Regions from separate parts of the Pelatocladus sp. genome, predicted to be linked through region 1. Evidence: predicted binding sites of a transcription regulator. Region 1 holds the regulator's gene; each other region holds the start of a gene.
The links. Region 1 encodes NtcA, which controls nitrogen genes in cyanobacteria. Its sites were predicted from a motif close to TNTGTANNNNNNNNTACANA; they were not measured.
Positions count from the first base shown of each region.

Region 2: the regulator NtcA is predicted to act here: its motif matches at 1,259-1,278, upstream of AC5JMK_RS04860 (DUF3155 domain-containing protein).
Region 3: the regulator NtcA is predicted to act here: its motif matches at 1,317-1,336, upstream of gifA (glutamine synthetase inactivation factor IF7A).
Region 4: the regulator NtcA is predicted to act here: its motif matches at 737-756, upstream of AC5JMK_RS15195 (cell division protein SepF).

Region 1 is NZ_JCACKS010000029.1:5,293-7,490, forward strand. Features, by position in the region: gene AC5JMK_RS03095 (DUF3084 family protein) at 1-705, opposite strand, end outside; gene ntcA (global nitrogen regulator NtcA) at 942-1,613, opposite strand.
Region 2 is NZ_JCACKS010000044.1:12,639-14,836, reverse strand. Features, by position in the region: gene AC5JMK_RS04865 (GAF domain-containing sensor histidine kinase) at 1-941, opposite strand, end outside; gene AC5JMK_RS04860 (DUF3155 domain-containing protein) at 1,307-1,624, shown strand.
Region 3 is NZ_JCACKS010000210.1:48,451-50,648, reverse strand. Features, by position in the region: gene glnA (type I glutamate--ammonia ligase) at 1-858, shown strand, start outside; gene gifA (glutamine synthetase inactivation factor IF7A) at 1,047-1,247, opposite strand; gene AC5JMK_RS18235 (class I SAM-dependent methyltransferase) at 1,504-2,198, shown strand, end outside.
Region 4 is NZ_JCACKS010000199.1:25,835-28,032, forward strand. Features, by position in the region: gene AC5JMK_RS15190 (YggS family pyridoxal phosphate-dependent enzyme) at 1-197, shown strand, start outside; gene AC5JMK_RS15195 (cell division protein SepF) at 864-1,463, shown strand; gene proC (pyrroline-5-carboxylate reductase) at 1,547-2,198, shown strand, end outside.

The sequences.
Region 1 (2,198 bases):
TGTCTGATCCCGCTTTTGAATCGCTTCTTGGCGCTTGGCTAGTTCGCGATCGCGTTTATCAATGGCTGCTTGGGCTTCAGCAACCGCCTGTTTTGCTTGTTCATAAAGTTTTTGGCGTTCTGCTTTGAGTCGTTTAATTTCCTCTAGCTGTCTGTTTCTTTCTTGATAAACATTTTCCAACTGAGCTATGGCTTTTTGATATTGAGTTGCTACTTGACTCAATTGTTTTTGAGTGCCTTCGAGTTTGTTTTGAGTGCGCGATTGTTGATTAATTGTACGGTTAAGCTGGGCTTGCGTTTGCTGTTGTTTAGCGTTGGCTGCTTGTAAAGATTTGTTAATTTCTTGCAAATCCTGTTGAGCTTTGGTTTGTTCTTTTCTGGCTTGATCTAGCTCGGTCTTGGTTGTATTAAGTTGTTGGGTTGCATTATCGAGTTGTACGCGTTTACGCCTAAGATCTTTTTGAATATCTTGTAACTCAAAAACTCCTTTACGCAAGCCATCATCCGCTAAAAATAAAATGCCCAGGGTTGATGCAGAAATGCCCAACCCTGTCAAAATGGTTACTAATACAGCTGTATTTTTTGGTCTGAGGTTGAAAAGTGAGAGCCGTTTTTTGCCAACCCGCGTCCCAATGCGATCGCCGACGGTGGCAATAACGCCTCCCAAAATTAAGATTGCAATAATGAGGATGTACCCGGTGGCCATCTGTTTGTATTTACCGAAGAGATCCTTCCAGATACAGCCTACTACTTTCAGGCATTTTCTGTAGCGAATTGTAGGTTGATAAATTACTAGGTTAAGGGGAAAGGGTTAAAGGGGAAGGGTTAAACATGAAAAACAAGGGAATTTACCAGTCATTACCCATTACCCATTACCCATTTACCCATTACCTATTTTTACAAGAGTGTCTATAATTTTTTAACTCCACTTTCCAAGTGCAATTAAGTGAATTGCCGACTTAATGTCACAGGTTTGTGGACTGTAATTTTTTTCTTGTGTATGGAAATCATCTTCTTTTCGCGCAAATCGCCTAGTAGCCTAGTGACAGTCACGCGAGTAGAACCAATTGCTTCAGCGATCGCTTGATGAGATAGCTTGAGATCAATTGTGATTCCATCTGCACAAGGAAGACCAAAATCTCGACAGAGAATTAATAAGAAACTTACTAATCTTGAACCCATATCGCGGTGAGCGAGGGTTTCAATCATCATCTCTGTTTGAAGAATGCGCGAAGACAAACCCCGCAGCATCAACATCGATAATTCTGGATTTTCCTTGAGTGCTTGTTCCACCTGTTCAATGGGTGCTGAGAGCAATTCTACAGGCGTAAAAGCAACTGCATGATAAAAACGGTCTGACTTGTTTCCCGTTAGTAGGGACAAAACCCCAAATACGCTGTTTTCCCGCAAAAGTGCTACGGTTATTTCTTCTCCTGCTTCATACACCCTGGAGAGTTTAACTGCACCTTTTAAAAGAAAATAAACTCTTTCAGCAGGATCGCCGGGGAAAAAGATCGTCTTATTGCGCTCAAACGATTCCACCACTGGCGGAAACGCTCCAGTCGCCATTTGACGAAAAACATTTGCTAGGGCTTTATCTTGTGTCACGATCATCTCCCTTCCCCTATCCAACGCCGGAAAAACGAATATGGATTTCCTAAGAATACACTCGACAAATCAATAAAACATTGTCAACCTTTGTGTACAGTCCTATACTTAACCTTTTTGTTCAATTGATGTTTGTTCAACATGATACAAAATTTCTAGTGCAGGGATCTAGTACTTTTTGTTAGGTACTTCCAAAATTGTAGACAATAAGTTTTTTAAGAAAAAGAAAGTTTCATAGAGACTTTATTAAAACATTAAATGGTACATTGATGGTAAAAAGTAATTTTGGCACTTTAGCTCTAAAAAATACGGATGTGAAAATATAGGATGGTGTGGGTGCAAAAGAAACCACTAATAAATTTAGTTACTCTCAAGATAAAAATACCTTTCTCTAAAACCTTTACTCTGCTTAAAAATCATTTTAACCATCTATCTTTTCAATCAGATGTTTGTATCTAATTTTAGTTAGAGCTAGATGAAGTCTCTTCTCTTACATCCATCTTAACTAGTCGCTCAAAAATCAAATTTATAAAACGAAGACAAACCAAGCTCAGATTCATGTATGCTCCTAGTGAAACATCACATCAATGA
Region 2 (2,198 bases), on a different contig from region 1:
CGTACTAACGGTAAATGAGATGGAATGTTTGCTGTAATTTGCAGGTTACGTTCTTGAGCTATTGCTTGTGCTGAAACTAACAATGGTTGCAATATCTCAGCTATATAGCAATCTGCTTCTTTCTCTCCTGTTCCTGGTAGTAATAAAGCTGGTTTGTGTTCTTTTTCTACAGTTGCTTCTACAAATATTTCTTGTTGTTCTGGTAGTTTCAAAGGCGCTAAATTTTCTACCCCCAAATCAATCACTTCATCAAATTTCTTCAATAATTCTTGTAGGCGATCGCTCTCTCGGACTATACTTTCTGCGACTTCTCGGTTAGCGTCTCCTGGTCGCAATCGTTTTAGAAGCAGCTTGCCAAAAGTTCGCAGTGCTGTCAGAGGATTACGAAATTGATGCAAAAGATTATCTAGTAAATCCTGCTGTTTTTCTTGCAGGATTTGTTGTTGATGCAACTGCATCTCCAACCATGTGCGTCGCTGATCTAAAATGCAGGCTATAGCCAATGTTCTAGCTATACTTTCGATGCGATCGCGTTCCTGTTCATTCCATGTTCGGTCTTCTCTAGCTGTTACTAGTAAGCCCATGACTACATCTTCATAGACCAGAGGTAAAACTATTTTGTCGCCGCTTAATAGATACTCCTCTTGTACGTTTTGTGAAGTTCTATCTTCGGTCTTATCATTTAATGAGGTAGGAAAATCTTTTGCTGCTGTCAATAACTTTTGATTCAGTTTTGGTAATGCTAAAGCATTTGCACGTTGAACTCCAACCGCCGTTTCCGGATAAACCACCAGTGGAATCAATTTCGCTTCATTTGTTGGAGCCTCTACCAATTCTTGTGTTAAATATACAACACTCAAAGACGCTCCTAGCCCTTGGACTAGTAACGCCATTTGCTCTCGACACAGAGCAATAAACTCCGAACTGGCAGACATTAACATTTTTTAGCTCTTGCTCACAATTGGGACAAAAATAAATACGAGGACAAAGTGTGAGTTCTATATTTAACAAAGCCTAACTATATTTTGCAACTAATGTCATTGATCTCCAGGCTGAAAATAGGACTCCTCCTACACCCCTATACCCTTAAACCCCTACACCCACTTTCAAGCTAGAAGCTGAGTCAGTGCCAATCAACAACACGGTTTATAAATACTTACTAAATAATTTATCTACTTTAAAATAAATTATGTTCTTTGTATCAAAACTTTAAAAACAGTTGATTTTTTGAGCTAGAACTTTTATAATTACGACGGATTTTGTAGCTATAACTACAATCTGTAGCTTTGAAGAGGAGGAAAAAAGGTTGGCAAGGAGACGAAAGCGGAAAAGCCGTCGTCGGCAGGAAGGACGGCGTATCTTAGAGCATGTGCCCCAATATAGCATTGAAAGTGGCGAAGAGAAACCTGTGACAGCAGCCAGAAAATTTATTCAAGCTGAAGGGATCTTGCCACCCGCTTTGCTGCTCGTAAAACGCAACGAACATACAACAGATCGATATTTTTGGGCTGAAAAGGGTTTATTTGGTGCTCAGTATGTAGAAGAGAATCATTTCCTATTCCCAAGTCTGAGAACCTTAGAACCTGCTCCGGTTCAAGAGTCGGTAGCATTAGTTAGTCGCTAAAAGATTCAAGGCAATTTGTAGATTGTGATTGTGGCTTTTGACAATTATTAACTGGCAAAATGCTCAAGATATCTAAAAATTTAATTTTTTTTTAATTTTCGGCTAATTTGCCAGTCAACTTTAGTGGTCTGGATAAGATTAATCAAATCCTGTCAAATCTTTAGTATTTGTAGGATCATGTTTGGACTACACAATGATGTATAAAAAGCGGGAATATAGCAACTCTTCCGTAAGCAAGGATTCACATCATACTTAGTGGTCATGCTTAAGAGCTAGTTCTCTACGGGAGTATCCCAATTTTTTTATCCAACCCCTACCCTATTGGGGGACGGCGATGTTCATATCGCCCGTGCCTTACCCACATGTCTAATGCCTACGGTGTACACACATCTCTATGCTGGATCTGAATGCAAAATGTGGTTTTATTCCCCTAAATTCCTCTTTCTTGGAAAGGGGGATTGGGTGTCAAAAGCCTGTGAAGCAATTCTAAAAGACTTATGTGTACACCGTAGATGTCAAAAAATATAGCTTACTCTCCACGAGGATTTAAATCCTCGTGGATAATAATGCTTAT
Region 3 (2,198 bases), on a different contig from region 1:
GACACTTTCCAAGATATTCGTACAGAAATGCTGCTAACAATGGCAGAGTGTGGAGTACCTATTGAAAAGCAGCATCACGAAGTAGCTACAGGTGGTCAGTGCGAACTCGGTTTCCGCTTTGGTAAATTAATTGAAGCTGCCGATTGGCTGATGACTTACAAATACGTCATCAAGAACGTTGCCAAGAAATACGGCAAAACCGTTACTTTCATGCCTAAGCCTGTCTTCCAAGACAACGGTTCCGGTATGCACACTCACCAGTCTATTTGGAAAGACGGTCAGCCTTTGTTTGCAGGCGATAAATACGCTGGCTTGAGTGATATGGCATTACATTATATCGGTGGCATCCTCAAGCACGCACCAGCACTGTTGGCTATTACCAACCCCACCACCAACTCTTACAAGCGCCTAGTACCCGGTTACGAAGCACCAGTTAACTTGGCTTACTCCCAAGGTAATCGTTCTGCTTCGATTCGGATTCCTCTGTCTGGTACTAACCCCAAAGCCAAGCGTTTAGAGTTCCGTTGTCCTGATGCGACTTCTAACCCCTACTTGGCATTTGCTGCCATGCTGTGTGCTGGTTTAGATGGCATCAAAAACAAAATTGATCCTGGTGAACCTCTGGATAAAAATATTTATGAACTCTCTCCAGCAGAACTGGCGAAAGTTCCGTCCACTCCTGGATCTCTAGAATTAGCATTGGAAGCACTAGAGAAAGATCATGCTTTCTTGACCGAACCTGGTGTCTTTACCGAAGACTTTATTGAAACTTGGATTTCTTACAAGCTAGACAATGAAGTTAATCCAATGCGTCTACGTCCTCATCCCTACGAATTTGCTCTTTACTACGATTGTTAATTTCAAAGGGTTAGTGGTTGGTAGTTAGTGGTTAATTATAAATAACTACTAGCGATTCTCCATAAAACCAGACGTATTATTTGAAATCATAAATACAGCCACCCAAACTGGGTGGCTTTTTTTTGGGTTTCTCTACCACTGTAGGGGCGTAGACGCGCTTGGCGCGAGTAAGCATTCGCCCCCACTACTTAACTCATCGCAGCATTACTGCGGTCATAATTCATACGAGCATTGTGGTCTATTTTCCCTTGAGTCGGGTTCCAGTAGTGAGATACTTCTCCAGGAAGACCCAATTCTTCCCCTGCACGTTCTAGCATCGATTGTTGCCGATTTTTGATCAGCTGATAATGACGCATCATTAAAGCACGAGCTTTGTCTTGGGTAGACATACCAGAGTCCTCCCTGTAGTTTTAATTTGATTGATTTGTTTGTCTCCATTAATAAGATAGCAGAATAATTCTGTATCAGAAGTTACGAAATGATACATTTTTATAAAACTTAATATTTTATTGACAAGTACCCTGTCACATTGAAAGGTTTGTAGTCAGCACCAAAGCTCAATAGATCATTCTCAAGATTAATGAATTAATAGTTACAATTATTTAAGTTAAATAAATAAAAATAAAGACAAGCCTAGCCATTCACATGTCCGACACATTAACGAAGCTGACTTATCAAACATTTCAGCAGGGTAAAAACTATTTTGGTTTAGCTCATAAAACATTGAGCGTACGGTTGTTGAATTTAATCTCTCCTTTTGAGCAGCAAACCAAACCCGTCCCGACAGAAGTTTTACTCACATTTCAAAAAAAGCTAGATAATTTACTAGAAAGTGATTGGCAAGATGCAGAGCAGGGCGTGTATCCTACGAGCTTGCTGTTTGATAATCCTTGGCAAGAATTTTTCCAGTACTATCCAGTAATATGCCTAGATTTATTCCAAACGTGGGAGCGGGCCAAACAGAAGAATTATCAAGACTTTCCCGCAAATGTGGAAACTTCTGGTTATCCGAGTTATTACGTACAGAACTTCCATCACCAAACTGATGGCTACTTGAGCGACTTGTCAGCCAATCTCTACGATTTACAGGTGGAAATTCTGTTTGGTGGTACAGCCGACCCAATGCGACGGCGAATTCTCGCACCTCTTAAGAAAGGACTAAAAAGTGTATTTGCTGATTTACCACATCGGCAAATACGCATTTTAGATGTAGCTTGTGGAACGGGTCGGACTTTAAAAATGATTCGCGCAGCTTTCCCGCAAGCATCGCTGTTTGGTACGGATTTGTCACCAGCTTATTTGCGAAAAGCAAATGAATTATTAAGCCAAATTCCAGGAGA
Region 4 (2,198 bases), on a different contig from region 1:
GATTAACTGAGCAGGAAATTATGACAGTGTTTAATCGCACACGTGAACTAGCTCAAGAAATCCGCGAACAAAACTGGCCTCATATTCAAATGCTGCATCTTTCGATGGGAATGTCAGGTGATTACAAACTAGCCATACAAGCAGGTGCAACAATAGTGCGCTTGGGAACAATCTTGTTTGGAGAGCGTGGTGCTTGAATTGGGGATCGGGGATTGGGATTGGGGATTCTCCAGAGGAGACGCACTCGCGTTCGGGGATTGAGGATGAATCAGTTAACAGTGAACTCTTATCAAATTAAACTGATCACTGTTAAGTGATTAGTTGTCTCCCTTGTCCTTTCTTCACAATTTTGATGATCTGTTGATTATTCTGTCTTCAAAAAATATTTTATTACATTGTTAAAACTGTAGAGATAGCTTTTAAAATCTACCTCTACGGTTTTTTGCTTTCTCGCTTTCATCTTAATTTGGTAATAAATGAAACATTGAACCTTGTTTTCTTAAATTTTGAGTGAGCAGATGCTAACGCTTGCTTTATTAAGGATTATTGCAAAGAAATTCTCAAAGATGTTGGTGTAGCAAATAACTGAGTATATAGTATAAACAAAAGCAAACACATAAAAACTTTGGGGTTAAAGCAACTTTGCATTCAAAAATAGTTAGGCTATAATCTTGACTCATTATTGCGTGCAAGCTAGATACAAACGTTCTAGGGGGGCGTTCGTTCAAAACTTGGCGCTGTAGTACATGTTACAAACAACTTATAGAATTGCAAAAACGTCCGCTCTGTATAGCGGCACAGGTTGACAACATTAATTGTTGTCAGATCCTTTGAAGGTGATTTGCACCAGGAGCGTAACAATTATGAACAATATTTTCTCTAAACTGAGAGACTTTGTTGGTTTAAATGAGCCAGTAGAATACGAGTATTATGAAGAAGAACCTGAAGCAGAAACCTATCAGAATCTGTATCAGGAGCAAAATCAACAACCTGTACCCCAAGAAGCTACCTCAGCAAATCGACGTTGGCGTGAACCCATGCCTACAATGAATGCAAATCCAGATGTAGCAACTGCTTCTGCAAAAACAATGAGTAATGTTATTGGTATGCCCGGTGCTATTAATGGTATTTCAGAAGTTTTAGTACTAGAACCACGTACTTTTGAAGAAATGCCACAGGCAATTCAAGCCTTACGAGAGCGAAAGTCAGTGGTATTAAACTTGACAATTATGGACCCTGATCAAGCACAACGAGCAGTTGATTTTGTTGCAGGTGGCACTTACGCATTGGATGGACATCAAGAACGTATTGGCGAAAGCATCTTTTTGTTTACACCCAGTTGTGTCCAAGTTAGTACCCAAGGCGGAGTTCTTCACGAAGTACCTCAACCACCAGTGCGTACCCCACGTCCCGCACCTGGCAATCAAACTTGGGGAAGTGAACCCAATCGCATGGTACAGTAAACTAAAATTAGTCAAAAGTCAATAGTCCACAGTCCAGAGTTTTGACTATTGACTCTTGATTATTGACTCTTGACTACTAACTAATGACTCATAAATTTGGATTAATTGGCGGCGGGGTAATGGGAGAAGCTTTATTATCCCGCCTTATTGCTCGCTCGATTTATCATCCATCAGAAGTGATGGTTAGTGAACCACAGCCCACACGCCAAACTTTTTTAGCGCATCAGTACAATGTGGCTGTAACAGGTGATAACCGCTTGGTTTTTAGCCAAACAACAGATGTGATATTTTTAGCTGTTAAGCCACAGGTTTTCAGCGCGATCGCTCAAGAATTAGCGGATGTTCTTAATCAAGGGCATTCACCGCTAGTAGTTTCTATATTGGCGGGTGTAACTTTATCCAATTTAGAAGCAGCTTTTGGGCAATTACCAGTGATTCGAGCAATGCCAAATACGCCAGCAACCGTAGGTGCAGGGATTACTGCTATTACTCCTGGTGCTTATACCCACATCAAACATTTGGAAATAGCACGTAAGCTATTTTCAGCAGTCGGGGAAGTAGTAGAAGTACCCGAATCACAAATGGATGCAGTAACTGGTTTATCAGGTAGTGGACCAGCTTACGTGGCAATAATGGTAGAAGCACTTGCAGATGGAGGAGTCGCCGCAGGTTTACCCAGAGCGATCGCCAATCAACTGGCTTTACAAACAGTGTTGGGAACTGCTCAGTTATTAC